Regions from separate parts of the Clostridium sp. LBM24168 genome, predicted to be linked through region 2. Evidence: riboswitches for the same ligand, from Rfam matches in the RefSeq annotation. Region 2 holds a riboswitch; each other region holds the start of a gene.

Region 1 (3,203 bases), 120 kb from region 2:
GATATTAATCCATGGAGAATCCTTTGGTTCCTGGAATATAGCATCTTTATTTGGATCCAGTTTGGCCTGTATTGCATAGTTGGTATTTATTGCGGCAACTGCAACATCACTTAAAGAACGAGGAACCATTGGCGCTTCGACTTCCAAAAATTGAATGTGTTTAGGATTTTCAGCCACATCCTTTATAGTAGCCTTTAGACTAACTCCACTTTTCAATTTTATAACCTTACCTTTTTCAAGAAGCATAAGTGCTCTTGCTTCATTAGTTGGATCATTTGGCAGGGAGATTTTATCCCCATCTTTTAGGTCATTTAAAGACTTTATCTTGCTGGAATATATACCCATTGGAAAGGTTACAGCATTCCCAACTTTCACCAGATTCATTCCGTGATCTTTGTTGAACTGATTTAAGTATGGTTCATGTTGATATATATTTGCATCAAGTTGCTTTTCATTTAATTGTGTATTTGGCTGAACATAATCGTTAAAACTTGTATACTCAACATCCAATCCCTGTTTTTTCGCAACTTCTTTAACCTTTTGTATTATTTCTTCATGAGGTCCTGCTGTAACCCCAACTTTAATTGTATTTGCTTCAGAATCCGATTTTCCCTCCGAACTCTTTGATGTAGCTCCACAACCTGAAAATACAATTGTTATTAAGAATATTGATATTAAAATGCTTCCTATCTTTTTCATAATAAGCCCCTCTTCATATAAAATTTATTCACTATAAAATCTAGCTTTTTCCTTAAGTGTCTTCAATTTTTCAATGGCCTTCAAAAGAGTATCATCTTTCTTTGCATAGTGGAGTCTTATAAGGTGGTTTACATCTTCTTTAAAGAAGCTTGAACCAGGTACGGCTCCTATTTTAACTTCTTTAGCCAGCCATTCACAAAATTTCAAATCGTTTTTTACGTTGAATTCAGATACATCTATTATTACATAATAAGCTCCATTGGGTTTTACATATTTTAATCCTGCTTCATCCAACCCGTTTAAAAAAAGATCTCTTTTCTTTGTATAAATGTTTTTCAACCAGTCATAATATTCTCCAGGCATTTTTAAGCCTGCAATTGCTGCTTCCTGAAGTGGTGCGGCTGCTCCAACCGTCAAAAAATCATGAATTTTTCTAACATTCTCTATTATTCTTTCATCTCCTATAACATATCCAAGTCTCCAACCTGTTATTGAATATGTTTTTGAAAGGGAACTACAGCTCAAAGTCCTGTTAAACATCCCTGGAAGTGAAGCAAAATAAATATGTTTATAAGGATCCATAACAATATGCTCGTATACTTCATCTGTTATTACAAATGTATCATATTTTTCAGCTAAACTTGCAATATACTGGAGCTCCTCCAAGGTGAAAACCTTTCCTGTAGGATTCGATGGATTACATAAAATGAGAGCCTTTGGTTTCTGCTTAAATGCATCCTCAAGTTCTTTCTTGTTGAATGAAAATTCCGGTGGATAAAGGGATACATATATTGGATCTGCTCCACTCAATATTGCATCTGCAGCATAGTTTTCATAAAATGGAGAGAATACTATAACCCTGTCACCCGGATCACAGACTGTCATGACAGAAGCCATCATTGCCTCCGTACTACCACAGGTAACAGCAATTTGTTTCTCAGGGTCTATATCTATTCCCATAAACTTTCTTTGTTTTTCTGCGAGAGCTTCCCTAAAATTTCCTGCACCCCAGGTAATCGCATATTGATGTGGACCTTTCTCTGCTGCAGCTTTAAGTGCTTCTTTTATTTCTTGCGGAGGATCAAAATCAGGAAAACCCTGTGACAAATTAATAGCTCCATATTTATTGGATATCCTTGTCATTCTCCTTATAACAGAATCTGTAAAGTTAACCAACTTCCTACTTAGTTCAGGCAACAAAAACACGTCCTTTCAAAATTATATTAAACAATAAGATTTATTCTCTAAATTAAAAAAACCCCTTTTCGATAAAAGAGGTAGCTTCCCTCTTATCTTTCAGTTAAAACTGCAGGAATTAGCACCTGGCAATAATAATTGCTGGTTGCTGGGTTTCATAGGGCCTTTCCCTCCACCTCTCTAGATAAGAATAAATCTATTAAATTATAGATATGATTATATTATTTACATGAAATAAAGTCAAGCCTTTTCTATCTGTGAAACTACATTCAAAAAATTTTTGGAAGCAGCTGACATATACCTGTTTTTTACACATATTGCGGCTATACTAGTTTCTAAATTTGAGTCATCAATTACTCTATAGTTCAAGTCTGATGCCTTTACTATATCTAATGCAGTCCTAGGAACCAGTGCAATTCCAATACCTGATTCTGCCCACAACAGAGTAGTCCTTGCATCATCACCTTTACATATTATTTCAGGTATAAAATCCACATTATGGCATGCCTCGAATATAATTTTCTCAAATCTCCTATATATGATAAGTGGCTTGTTCATGAGATCTCTTAAAATTATCGATTTTTTATCTGGAAAATAGTTTAAATCATTCCTAAAAACTGATATCATGGGTTCTCTGGAAAGTATTCTTACATTCAATCCCTCCTGGTTAAAGGGTGTTCTAACTATTCCTATGTCTATTACTCCACTATTTAATATTTCAAGTATCCTATATGTGTTTCCTTCCCATACTTCAAAATTTACATTTGGATATATGCTATGAAAATTTTCTATTATATAAGGGAAAAGTGTAGCCCCTGAAGATGAAACGGTTCCAATAGATAACGTGCCCTTTGTTCCTTCATTGAAATCCTTCAATTCCTTTACGGTTGAATCCACCAATTTCAATATCTGTTCAGCTCTGTTCTTGAGTATTTTACCGGCATCTGTCAGATGAATCTTTCTATTTCCCCTATCCATAAGTCTAGTACCCAATTCCTCTTCTAAAAGCTTTAAATGATAACTGAGAGGTGGTTGTGCTATATTGAGTTTTTTAGCTGCCTCCGTTATCTTTCCTTCTTCTGCAATTGCAAGAAAATATCTAAGTTGCTTAATATCCATGAAGAATATCACCTCTATAACTAAATAATAATAGTAAAAATATATAATAGAGAATATTTATATAATTTTTGTATATAAACAATATATAATTAATATTTTCAATATACTTTTATCCCTGATATAATAATACTTGAAAAATAAATTTTATTCAATATTGAGGAGATGATATTTTGTCACTGACGGTGCTA
Region 2 (3,203 bases):
CAAATTTATCCTTTCTTCCCCTGACTGCAGCTTTTGCAATTCTAACTCCAGCCTCGATTACTTCATCCGAAGAATATTCAGAACTGCTGTATTTTAGTTCATTTGCCCCAAAAGTATTTGTTATTATAATATCTGCACCGGAATCCAAATAAGTCTCATGTATTTTCTTGATCGTATTTCCATTTGTTATGTTCAATATTTCAGGAAGTTCTCCTGCTTTAAGTCCGCTTTTCTGGAGCATGGTACCCATAGCTCCGTCAAAAAATATGAATCTATCTTTGAATCTTTCAATTAGATCCTCAAAAGTCATATAGCTCACCCCTTTTCATCCACCCTATAAATTTTCTACTATGTAATTTACAGCAGTTAAATCATTCATAGTATACAGATGGATGCCTTTTATTCCGTTTTTTATTAAATCCAATGTCTGATTTAAACTATATTCAACTCCTGCCTTAAAAAAATCTTCATCACTTTCACCATATTTATCTATTATATTTAAAAGTTTTTCAGATAAATTTGCACCTCCAAGTGAGCTCATATTTTTAATCTGCCTTGCCTTTACAACCGGCATTATACCGGCCACTACAGGTATATTCAGTCCTATTTTATCCATTTTTTCCCTGAATCTATAAAAATAATTGTTGTCGAAAAAAAACTGGGTAATAAGAAAATCAACTCCACAATCCACCTTTTCCTTAAGATGCAGAATATCTTCATCCAAATTCTTTGACTCGGCATGTCCCTCAGGATATGCTGCCGCTGCAATACATAGGTTGCCTTTTTTGGAGATATATTTCACCAGTTCCTTGGCATATCTATACTTGGTATTTATAAATGCATCAGCATTTCTCACAATGTCTCCCCTAAGTGCAAGTATATTACTTACTCCCCCTCTTGTAAGTTCAGATATATATTTCTCTATTTCCTCCTCTGTAGAATTTATACAGGTGAGATGGGACAGTACCTCTATATCGTATTTATCTTTTATATACAAAGCAGCCTCCATGGATCCATCTTTGCTTCTCCCTGCTGCTCCATAAGTCACGCTTATAAAATCCGGGTTCATTTTACTTAAATTATTGATTTTATTTTCAAAACTGCTAAAATTATTTTTATTTTTTGGCGGTATTGCCTCAAAAGAAAGTATAAATTCCTTATTGTTAAATATATTTATTATACTCATAAGCTCTCTCCTCATAAAAATTTAGTTAATAAAAAGCTGCCTCCTATTTAAGAAAAGCAGCCTAAATTCATATCATCTCATTACAGCGTTCTTTTCTTATCTCTCAGAATTTTCACTATTCTGTAGGAATTAACACCTTGCATGAGCTACATGCTGGTTGTCGGGTTTCTCAGGGCCAGTCCCTCCACCTCTCTTGATAAGAACAATATTAAGTTGTTAAATTACAGTTTATTTAATGCTAATACTTTTTAGTGTACTTGTCAACACAAAAATTTTAAATTCAATTATCTTGACAGACACATAATTTTGGTATATCATATTCATTAAAATCAAATAAAATCTTATCAAGAGTGGCAGAGGGATAGGCCCAATGATGCCCGACAACCAGCATTTTTCATTTGAATGTATGGTGTTAATTCCTACAGAATTTTTTTCTGAAAGATAAGAAAAATAGTTCGATATCGCAAGCCATTTTTCTTATATAGAAAAATGGCTTTTTATTATTCATAATCAATTATTTGTAAAGGATGAGTCATATGCCAATAAATATACCTAATGGTCTTCCAGCTTCCAAAATATTAAAAGCCGAAAATATATTCGTGATGAACGAAAAACGTGCAACCAGACAGGATATACGACCTCTTAATATAGTCATATTGAATCTGATGCCAGTTAAAACCGTCACTGAAACACAGCTGCTCAGACTTCTTAGTAATTCTCCGCTTCAAGTGAATATAACCTTGATATACCCACAATCCCACATGACAAAAAATACTTCTGAAGAATACCTTTTTAAGTATTACGAAACCTTTGATGAAATACGGGATAAAAAATTTGACGGTATGATAATAACAGGAGCACCTGTTGAAAAACTAAAATTTGAAGATGTGGATTATTGGGATGAGCTTACTGAAATAATGGACTGGTCTTTAAAAAATGTATATTCCACATTCCACATATGCTGGGGAGCACAGGCCGGCCTTTACCATCATTTTGGCATTCCAAAATATCTATTGGACAAGAAGATGTTCGGTGTATTTCCACATACACTGAATAAAAGAAATGTAAAATTATTAAGGGGTTTTGATGATTTATTTTATGCACCACACTCAAGACATACCACCATAAAAAGAGAGGACATTGAAAAGGTTCCTGAACTTGAACTACTATCAGAATCAGAAGAAGCAGGAGTCTATATAGTGGCTACAAAAGGAGGCCGCGATATATTCGTTACCGGTCATTCTGAATATGATACCCTTACATTAAAAGCCGAATATGAAAGGGACAAGGCAAGTAATCTTCCTATAGAAATACCTAAAAATTATTTCCCTGATGATGACATAAAAAAAGCCCCTCTTTCCAGATGGAAGGGACATGCTAATTTATTATTTTTGAACTGGCTTAACTACTACGTATATCAGGAAACACCTTATGACTTAACCAGACTCTAATTTAATTGTAGAAAACTGCAGAATTACTGGCAACAGAAATCTGCAGTTTTTTATTTGTATTCAATTGAGGTCTAATTTTGAAACTATTGCATCTGTAAATTCATCAGTAGTAGAATTCCCACCCAGATCACAGGTCAAGTACTTTCCTTCTTTTAACACGCTTTCAACTGCATTCTCTATCCTATCTGCAGGAGCATCTTCTCCCAGATATCTAAGCATCATGATTGATGAAAGTATTATAGCAGTAGGATTAGCTTTATTTTTTCCTGCAATATCAGGTGCAGATCCATGTGCAGCTTCAAATACTGCCGCATCCTCACCTATATTCGCTCCGGGAACCAGCCCAAGTCCCCCTATAAGCCCCGATGCCATATCAGATAAGATATCTCCGTATAAATTAGGCATAACCAGAACATCATAATTTTCAGGATTTAACACAAGCTTCATGCTCATAGCATCTACTATCACACTTTCAAATTCAATATTATCATATTCTTCTGCTACTTCCTGTGCAGTTTTCAAGAAAAGTCCATCTGAAAGTTTCATTATATTTGCTTTATGAACTG
Region 3 (3,203 bases), 1.4 Mb from region 2:
TATTGCTTATTATTTCTTTATTCATCAGAATACCTCCCTATTTATATAACAAACTCAATAGATATTTTATTTCATATAAAATTTACAGAAAAACTATAACTTATTTCCAAGGGATCTCTCAATTACCAAAGCTGCAGCCCCTATGGAAACAGCATTACTCTTAAAATATCCTTCTCTCTTAAAAGCAACCTTTCCATTAACATATTTAATACAGGTATTATAAAATAGATCCAGCTTTGCCAAATATCCATCCAGTATAATGCATTCCAGATTCAATAAATTTGCATATAAATCCACATTTGATCCAAATGCTTCAGCAGCATTTACAATTGTCTTTTCAGATATATTCTTAAAATTAACGCAATTGCTATTTTTATAAATAACCTGTTCAAAGATATACTCATTATTACCTGCTGTTCTTAAAATTTTCCCTCCTAAAATTGTACCTTCTCTTATTCTTGATCCACAATCAAAATAAGCCAAATTATTAAACATCTTGCCGGACCCATACAAATATTCTGCAACAACAACTGAATTTGCCCTGTTTTCACTAATTATATTACATTCAAGTTTTTCCTCCAGCATCTCTTTTGCAGGTACATCAAACCATGCCATTGTATCAACCGTGAGTCCTACTCCAACAAGTTCAATAAAATCAAGCCTTAGCTCAATATATATATGATTTATTTCATTTTGAATTTTTTTTACCATCTCATCAGGTAAAATGCCGGATTCAATATAAAAAATTTTTTTATAAATAATCTCCATTCTCAAATTCACCATAGAAATTTGTATATAGGTTTCAGATATATCTATACATATAATATAGAATCTACATATGTTTATATCATACAATACAGGACGCCTACCTCCGGTAGATTCTCCTATACATTTTTCAACTATAACACCTTTTTTTTCAAGAGGATTCATAATACGATTCAATGTAGTTAATTTCATTCTTGTCTCAAGCAAAATTCTATTTTTACTCATAGCTCCATTTTTCTGAAGTAAATTAAATATTTCTTTTTCATCTGATTTCAAATCTTGAAATAACTTGTAATTATCTATCATAGCAATCATACCTTTTATTCTATTGTATTTTAATCATAGTAAAAAAGATCAAGCTTTAATAAATACAGGAAATAATTACTTCCCGATATCAAAACTTGACCTCTAGTTTTTCTAGTCAATCAAATTAGAATATTTATCACTATTTAGTTATAAAAAATATCAAATTTACTCTTTGTTTGAAATTTTGCTTTTTCATAAGCTGTTCTATAGAGCTGAATCATAGCATCAATTTCACTAGAACTTAACTTATCATAAAATACTCTTGGGCAAATAGCAAAAGCCTCTCTTTCATTTTGTTGTGAAAAGTTGTTATTGATTATATTAAAAAATCTATTCTCTATATCATTCATAAAAATTCCTCCATTTATCATTTTGTTCAAAAAATCTGCTATACTATCATAAAAAATATGATAAAAAAGCTATTTTTCTATAATAAGAAAAATAGCTTTTATTAACATTCATCTGTTGCAAAGCAACTAAATTTCTTATCTCTCAGAATACCACCTTCACTCTGTAGGAATTGACACCGATACATATAAATGCCGGTTGTCGGGCTTCAAAGGGCCAGTCCCTCCACCGCTCTTGATAAGAGTATATTAACTTGTACATATATTATCAATATATTGTATATACTATATCATTATATACTTAACGATGTCAATACTAAAAATTAAAAAATATAGATAAATTATTAGGCCATAATAATTTGTTCCATTTATCGGTGAATCGTTTATTTATAATAAAAAAGGATTTAAAATATTATTATACCAGTCTGACTTTTTCATTCTTCTCTATTTGTACAACTTTTCCATCCTGAATAACCAAAGTTATAGAACCATACTTTATCGTCTCCAGCATATATAGTAGTTTGTCTAAATTTTCCTGTGAGATACTACTATTATTACGCAGGTCCTTTTTATTCACCGTTATCACTCCCTCTATAAATATCATTTAAAAAACCTTCTTGCAAGATGAATGCAAGAAGGTTTGAAATCTCTTCCATTTCTCATCTTTCAGGTTTTACCTGCTGGAATTAGCACCGTTAAATATAATCATATATTCAGGTTGCCGGGCATCATCGGGCCAGTCCCTCTACCTCTCTAGATAAGAATAATTATATAAAATTTTTTAAAAAATAAAAAAATCCTCGTCTCTATACCATACAGAGACGAAGCTCAAACTCCGCGGTTCCACTCTTTTTAGACCATAAGTCCCACTTTTATTCAGGTACTTAATTATACCTCATTGCTGTAACGGGCAAATCCGATGTAGTCTACTGTAATTTCAATACACAACTCAAAAGGGCACTTCATTTAAGATAGATTTAGAAATCTTACAGCATCAAATTTCCTCTCTTGAAACCCATACTTAAACTACTTTCCTTTTTCAATGTTTTTAATTAATTCTTAAATATAATATTAAAAATTATATTTATTATTATACATGTAAATATAATTTTGTCAATATTTTTTTAATCCATTTAAAGAAACCTAGCAATAGGCCCTAGAGGGTTGATTATATCCTTAATTTTCTCATACGGAATTTCTATTTTAAACAATCCATAAACATAAGGTGTGTATTCATATATCTGATAGTAAATAACAAGACTGTCTGGAGTTAAATAATATTGCTGATCCTGCGTAATACCATTATAATCATTAATTAAAGTTATATTATTGTCTTTTATATACTGATATGCTATCTCATTTAGAAATGCTACATAATCTATATTTGTATTAAACAATTCATTGAAACTGTATATCTGCCCTGTTCTTTCATCAACAGTTACAGATGAATACTTTGTAAACCCGTGTGCAGCTCTGTTTACATAAGTATACATTGCAAATAATATACTCAATATATTTTTTTGATTTAAAGTTACTTCATAAGTTCCAAGCACCTGATTAAAATCTGTAACCCCATCTACAAGCACCTGACTTTTAAAAAGTTTACCAACTTCATCTATAATTGCATCATTAATTTTTGATATGTTTTCTTCACTATTGATATTGTCTATAATCGGATATGATATACTGAACTTATCAGGCATCAGCTTTTGTTCTTCTAAATTTACAGATTCATTTTTTTCATCTTTTCTACTATATATTGAACAAAGATCCTCATTGTCAAAT
Region 4 (3,203 bases), 1.3 Mb from region 2:
CACCGCATCCAGGTCCTGAATGAAGTATTGGTATAGCTCCTTTTATTGCAATTACAGACTGCTGAGCCCCGAGGGTACAATAATGTCTTGGTTCCTGAACTATTTTAAGCATATTATTTTCCCTCCTTCAAGAAAGTATCAGGTCTTTGCTTAAACCACCAGTCAGTATAAGGAAATTTCGCATGGGCTGCAATATTCCTCACAAATTCAGGAGTTTCAAGTACATCAAGAACTTTATTGCCATAATTTATGAGTCCTTGGTATCCCAGTCCAAATTGTTCATCTCCCATTAAAAAAGTCGGTATACCAAGTTTGGCTCCCCAAATTGACATTCCACCATGTCGTGCTACAAATATATCAGGTTTTAACCTATTAAGCGAATTGACAAGTTCATATGCCTGTTTATCACACACACTGAAATTCTCTATATCTCCATAGGTATTTATTGCATGGTCCAAGCTTTTAGCCGCATCCGAACCATTATCATAACAAGGATCATGATGAAATATTGAAGCTCCAACAACTTTCATTCCCAAGTCTTCCAATAAAGCCATCAAACTATGACCATGTGCTGCACCAGCTGTAATATAGGCTCTCTTCCCTTTTAACTTGTTTCTTAGCTTTTCAAGTTCAGGATATATTTTCTCTTTTTCAGATTCTATTAATTTCTCTACCTCTGCTTCTTTTCCTGTTACTCTCCCAAGTTCTCTAAACCATTGATCTGTTCCATTTATTCCATAGGCAGGTGGTGCCTTTACTTCAGGTACTCCATACTCCTGCTCAAGTGCTGCTGCAAGATACGTACCAAGCGTAGGACATATCTGAACCGTAGCCGCCGCCTCTGACATTTTTTGCAACTGATCTATAGTTGAAAAAGGAACTATATAATTTGGCTTTAAACCTATTTTTCCAAACAAGTCTGTAAAAATATCGCTTCCCCAAAAATTAATTACATTTATTAAATCTTTTCTCTTTATAACTGGAGGTTTAACTATCTTTCTTATTATTCCATGATAGGCGGCATCAAAACCCGTTGTCCACATTTTTGACTTGAATCCTTCGCAAGGAATATATACTACAGGTATTTTTAATTTTTTCTCCTCCGCTTCAGTTATTGTCTCTATATCATCTCCTATAATTCCCGATGCACAGGAAGCCGTTATAAAAATTGCTTTTGGATTAAACCTGCTGAAGGCTTCTTCTATTGTAGTTTTTAACTTTTCCCCTCCTCCGTAAATAGTATCCTTTTCTTCAAGATTTGTACTCAATAACCTTGCATTTCTAAGTTTAAAATTTCTTTTTCTCTGCCCGACCCTATTTGTAAAATTGAAATCCGAAAAATCTGCTGAGCATCCAAGTGGAGCATGATTTATAACAACTGCATCTTGTATCATTACAAGCTGGCAAAGTGCATTTCCGGAGCTGCATCCAAGGCATTGGCTGAAAGAATGTTTTCTATCACAAAGTCTCTTTTTCTTTGACATCTCGCATAATTCAGATGCATTTCCAAAAAAACTGTAATAGATCCAAGTCTTGTTTCTCTTATTTTAATTTCTGGTGATTTTATATTTATACTCAAAATTGTATCCTCCAATCATTAAATAATTACTGAGATTTAATTGATAAAAAAAGGCCAAGTAAAATCTCACGAATATCTATCGTCAATTTCACCTAGCCTCCAGTTTATCTGGTCAACCAAATAATATATATTTACATATCAATTAATCTCAAATAAAAATAAAAAACTTCCTGTAATAAGATACAGGAAAAAAACTTCTTCCATCATCTTATCTCCCAGGTATATTTCACCCCGCAGGAATTGGCACCTTGAATAAAACACAGGTTGCCGGGTATCAAAGGGCCTGTCCCTCCACCTCTCTAGATAAGTTTATATTAATTTTAGTATATTCAATAATATTGAATATGTCAACATGTTTTTTTTACAATTCCACCAAATTTATAACCTATTCCTCTTACTGTTAAAATGTATACAGGTTTTTTGGAACTGTCTTCGATTTTCTGCCTTAAGTTTTTTATATGTGAATCAATCGCTCTGTTATACCCATCAAAATTTTTCCCCAGTACAATGGATATCAATTCTTCTCTAGTAAAAATCTTTGCAGGATGTGTGGCCATGACTGTAAGTATATTATACTCAACCGGGGTAAGATTGATTATATTACCTGATTTTCTAACTTCATAACTTGAATTATTTATTGTCAGCTTGCCGTTATCTATGGAAATTATATCATCCATAATATCTTTATCATCCGCTGTTCTTCTTAGAAGTGATTTTACTCTTGCCACCAGCTGTTTTGGACTAAAAGGTTTTAGTACATAGTCATCTGCTCCTATGTCAAATCCATTGAGTATATCAGATTCTGAAGTTTTAGCCGTAAGCATTATGATAGGCACCTTGGACTTCTTCCTTAAAATACTACATAGTTTTTCTCCACAAATATCTGGAAGCATAAGATCCAGAATCATAAGATCAGGATTCACTTTATCAAATATAGCCATAACAGTATTTCCATCATACGCAGAATATACAGAATATCCATCTCTCTGAAGATATGCTTTTACAACCTCCACAATTTTTATCTCGTCATCTACTACAAGTATTCTTCTTTTTTGTTCTTTCATAACCAAAACTCCATTCAAATCCCATTTTAATTTATGGATTCAACAGTTATTACAGGGAACTTTTTGCTATCAGCATCTGGTCCCGGATTAGTGCCGATATTTCCTTTCAGTACTCCTTTTACCGTAACTTGAACCGGATATTTGCCTTTACCTTCTTTTACACGTTTCTGGACAATATTCCATGCATTTAACTGGGATCCACTACCATTAAAAATCCATTTCCCATCTGCACCACTTTTATTATCTGAAGCAATACCACCATCAAAATAGTAAAAGACCCAGTTGCCATTTTGCTGAAAGGTTATTCCTAGTCCGGACAGAGCCATCAATCTCATATATACCATATTTGCAGTATCTTCCTTAAGTCCAGCTGCAAAATCATCTTCTGAAGTAATATATCCTGTAATACTAAGAGATTTGTTTGTAGATTTGGTTTTATTGCTATCTAAAGCTTTTCCAACAGTCTGAGAATTTACAGGATTAGATTGAGATTTTTTACTAAGGTCAACTTTGGCTTCTTTATCCAGGTCTGATTTTGCTGAAGATTTTGTTCTATCAGT

Evidence for each region. Region 2 has a riboswitch for S-adenosylmethionine ahead of metA (homoserine O-acetyltransferase MetA). Riboswitches for the same ligand answer to the same signal wherever they lie in the genome.
Region 1: another riboswitch for S-adenosylmethionine. It lies ahead of ACSVC9_RS01650 (pyridoxal phosphate-dependent aminotransferase); the one in region 2 lies ahead of metA (homoserine O-acetyltransferase MetA).
Region 3: another riboswitch for S-adenosylmethionine. It lies ahead of ACSVC9_RS07820 (hypothetical protein); the one in region 2 lies ahead of metA (homoserine O-acetyltransferase MetA).
Region 4: another riboswitch for S-adenosylmethionine. It lies ahead of ACSVC9_RS07730 (nitrogenase component 1); the one in region 2 lies ahead of metA (homoserine O-acetyltransferase MetA).

What each region holds. Positions count from the first base shown of each region.
Region 1 is NZ_CP196861.1:340,586-343,788, reverse strand. It holds gene ACSVC9_RS01655 (MetQ/NlpA family ABC transporter substrate-binding protein) at 1-699, opposite strand, end outside; gene ACSVC9_RS01650 (pyridoxal phosphate-dependent aminotransferase) at 724-1,896, opposite strand; SAM riboswitch class I at 1,986-2,087, opposite strand; gene ACSVC9_RS01645 (LysR family transcriptional regulator) at 2,137-3,015, opposite strand; gene ACSVC9_RS01640 (sulfite exporter TauE/SafE family protein) at 3,186-3,203, shown strand, end outside.
Region 2 is NZ_CP196861.1:221,393-224,595, reverse strand. It holds gene ACSVC9_RS01075 (homocysteine S-methyltransferase family protein) at 1-310, opposite strand, end outside; gene metF (methylenetetrahydrofolate reductase [NAD(P)H]) at 335-1,186, opposite strand; SAM riboswitch class I at 1,280-1,389, opposite strand; SAM riboswitch class I at 1,525-1,634, shown strand; gene metA (homoserine O-acetyltransferase MetA) at 1,723-2,637, shown strand; gene ACSVC9_RS01060 (isocitrate dehydrogenase (NAD(+))) at 2,698-3,203, opposite strand, start outside.
Region 3 is NZ_CP196861.1:1,584,283-1,587,485, forward strand. It holds gene ACSVC9_RS07810 (DUF2292 domain-containing protein) at 1-25, opposite strand, end outside; gene ACSVC9_RS07815 (ROK family transcriptional regulator) at 94-1,071, opposite strand; gene ACSVC9_RS07820 (hypothetical protein) at 1,215-1,421, opposite strand; SAM riboswitch class I at 1,554-1,663, opposite strand; gene ACSVC9_RS07825 (YezD family protein) at 1,834-2,022, opposite strand; SAM riboswitch class I at 2,075-2,182, opposite strand; T-box leader at 2,233-2,470, opposite strand; gene ACSVC9_RS07830 (DUF3298 domain-containing protein) at 2,552-3,203, opposite strand, start outside.
Region 4 is NZ_CP196861.1:1,564,013-1,567,215, forward strand. It holds gene ACSVC9_RS07725 (nitrogenase component 1) at 1-112, opposite strand, end outside; partial or broken gene ACSVC9_RS07730 (nitrogenase component 1) at 114-1,579, opposite strand; SAM riboswitch class I at 1,785-1,889, opposite strand; gene ACSVC9_RS07735 (response regulator) at 1,927-2,643, opposite strand; gene ACSVC9_RS07740 (hypothetical protein) at 2,670-3,203, opposite strand, start outside.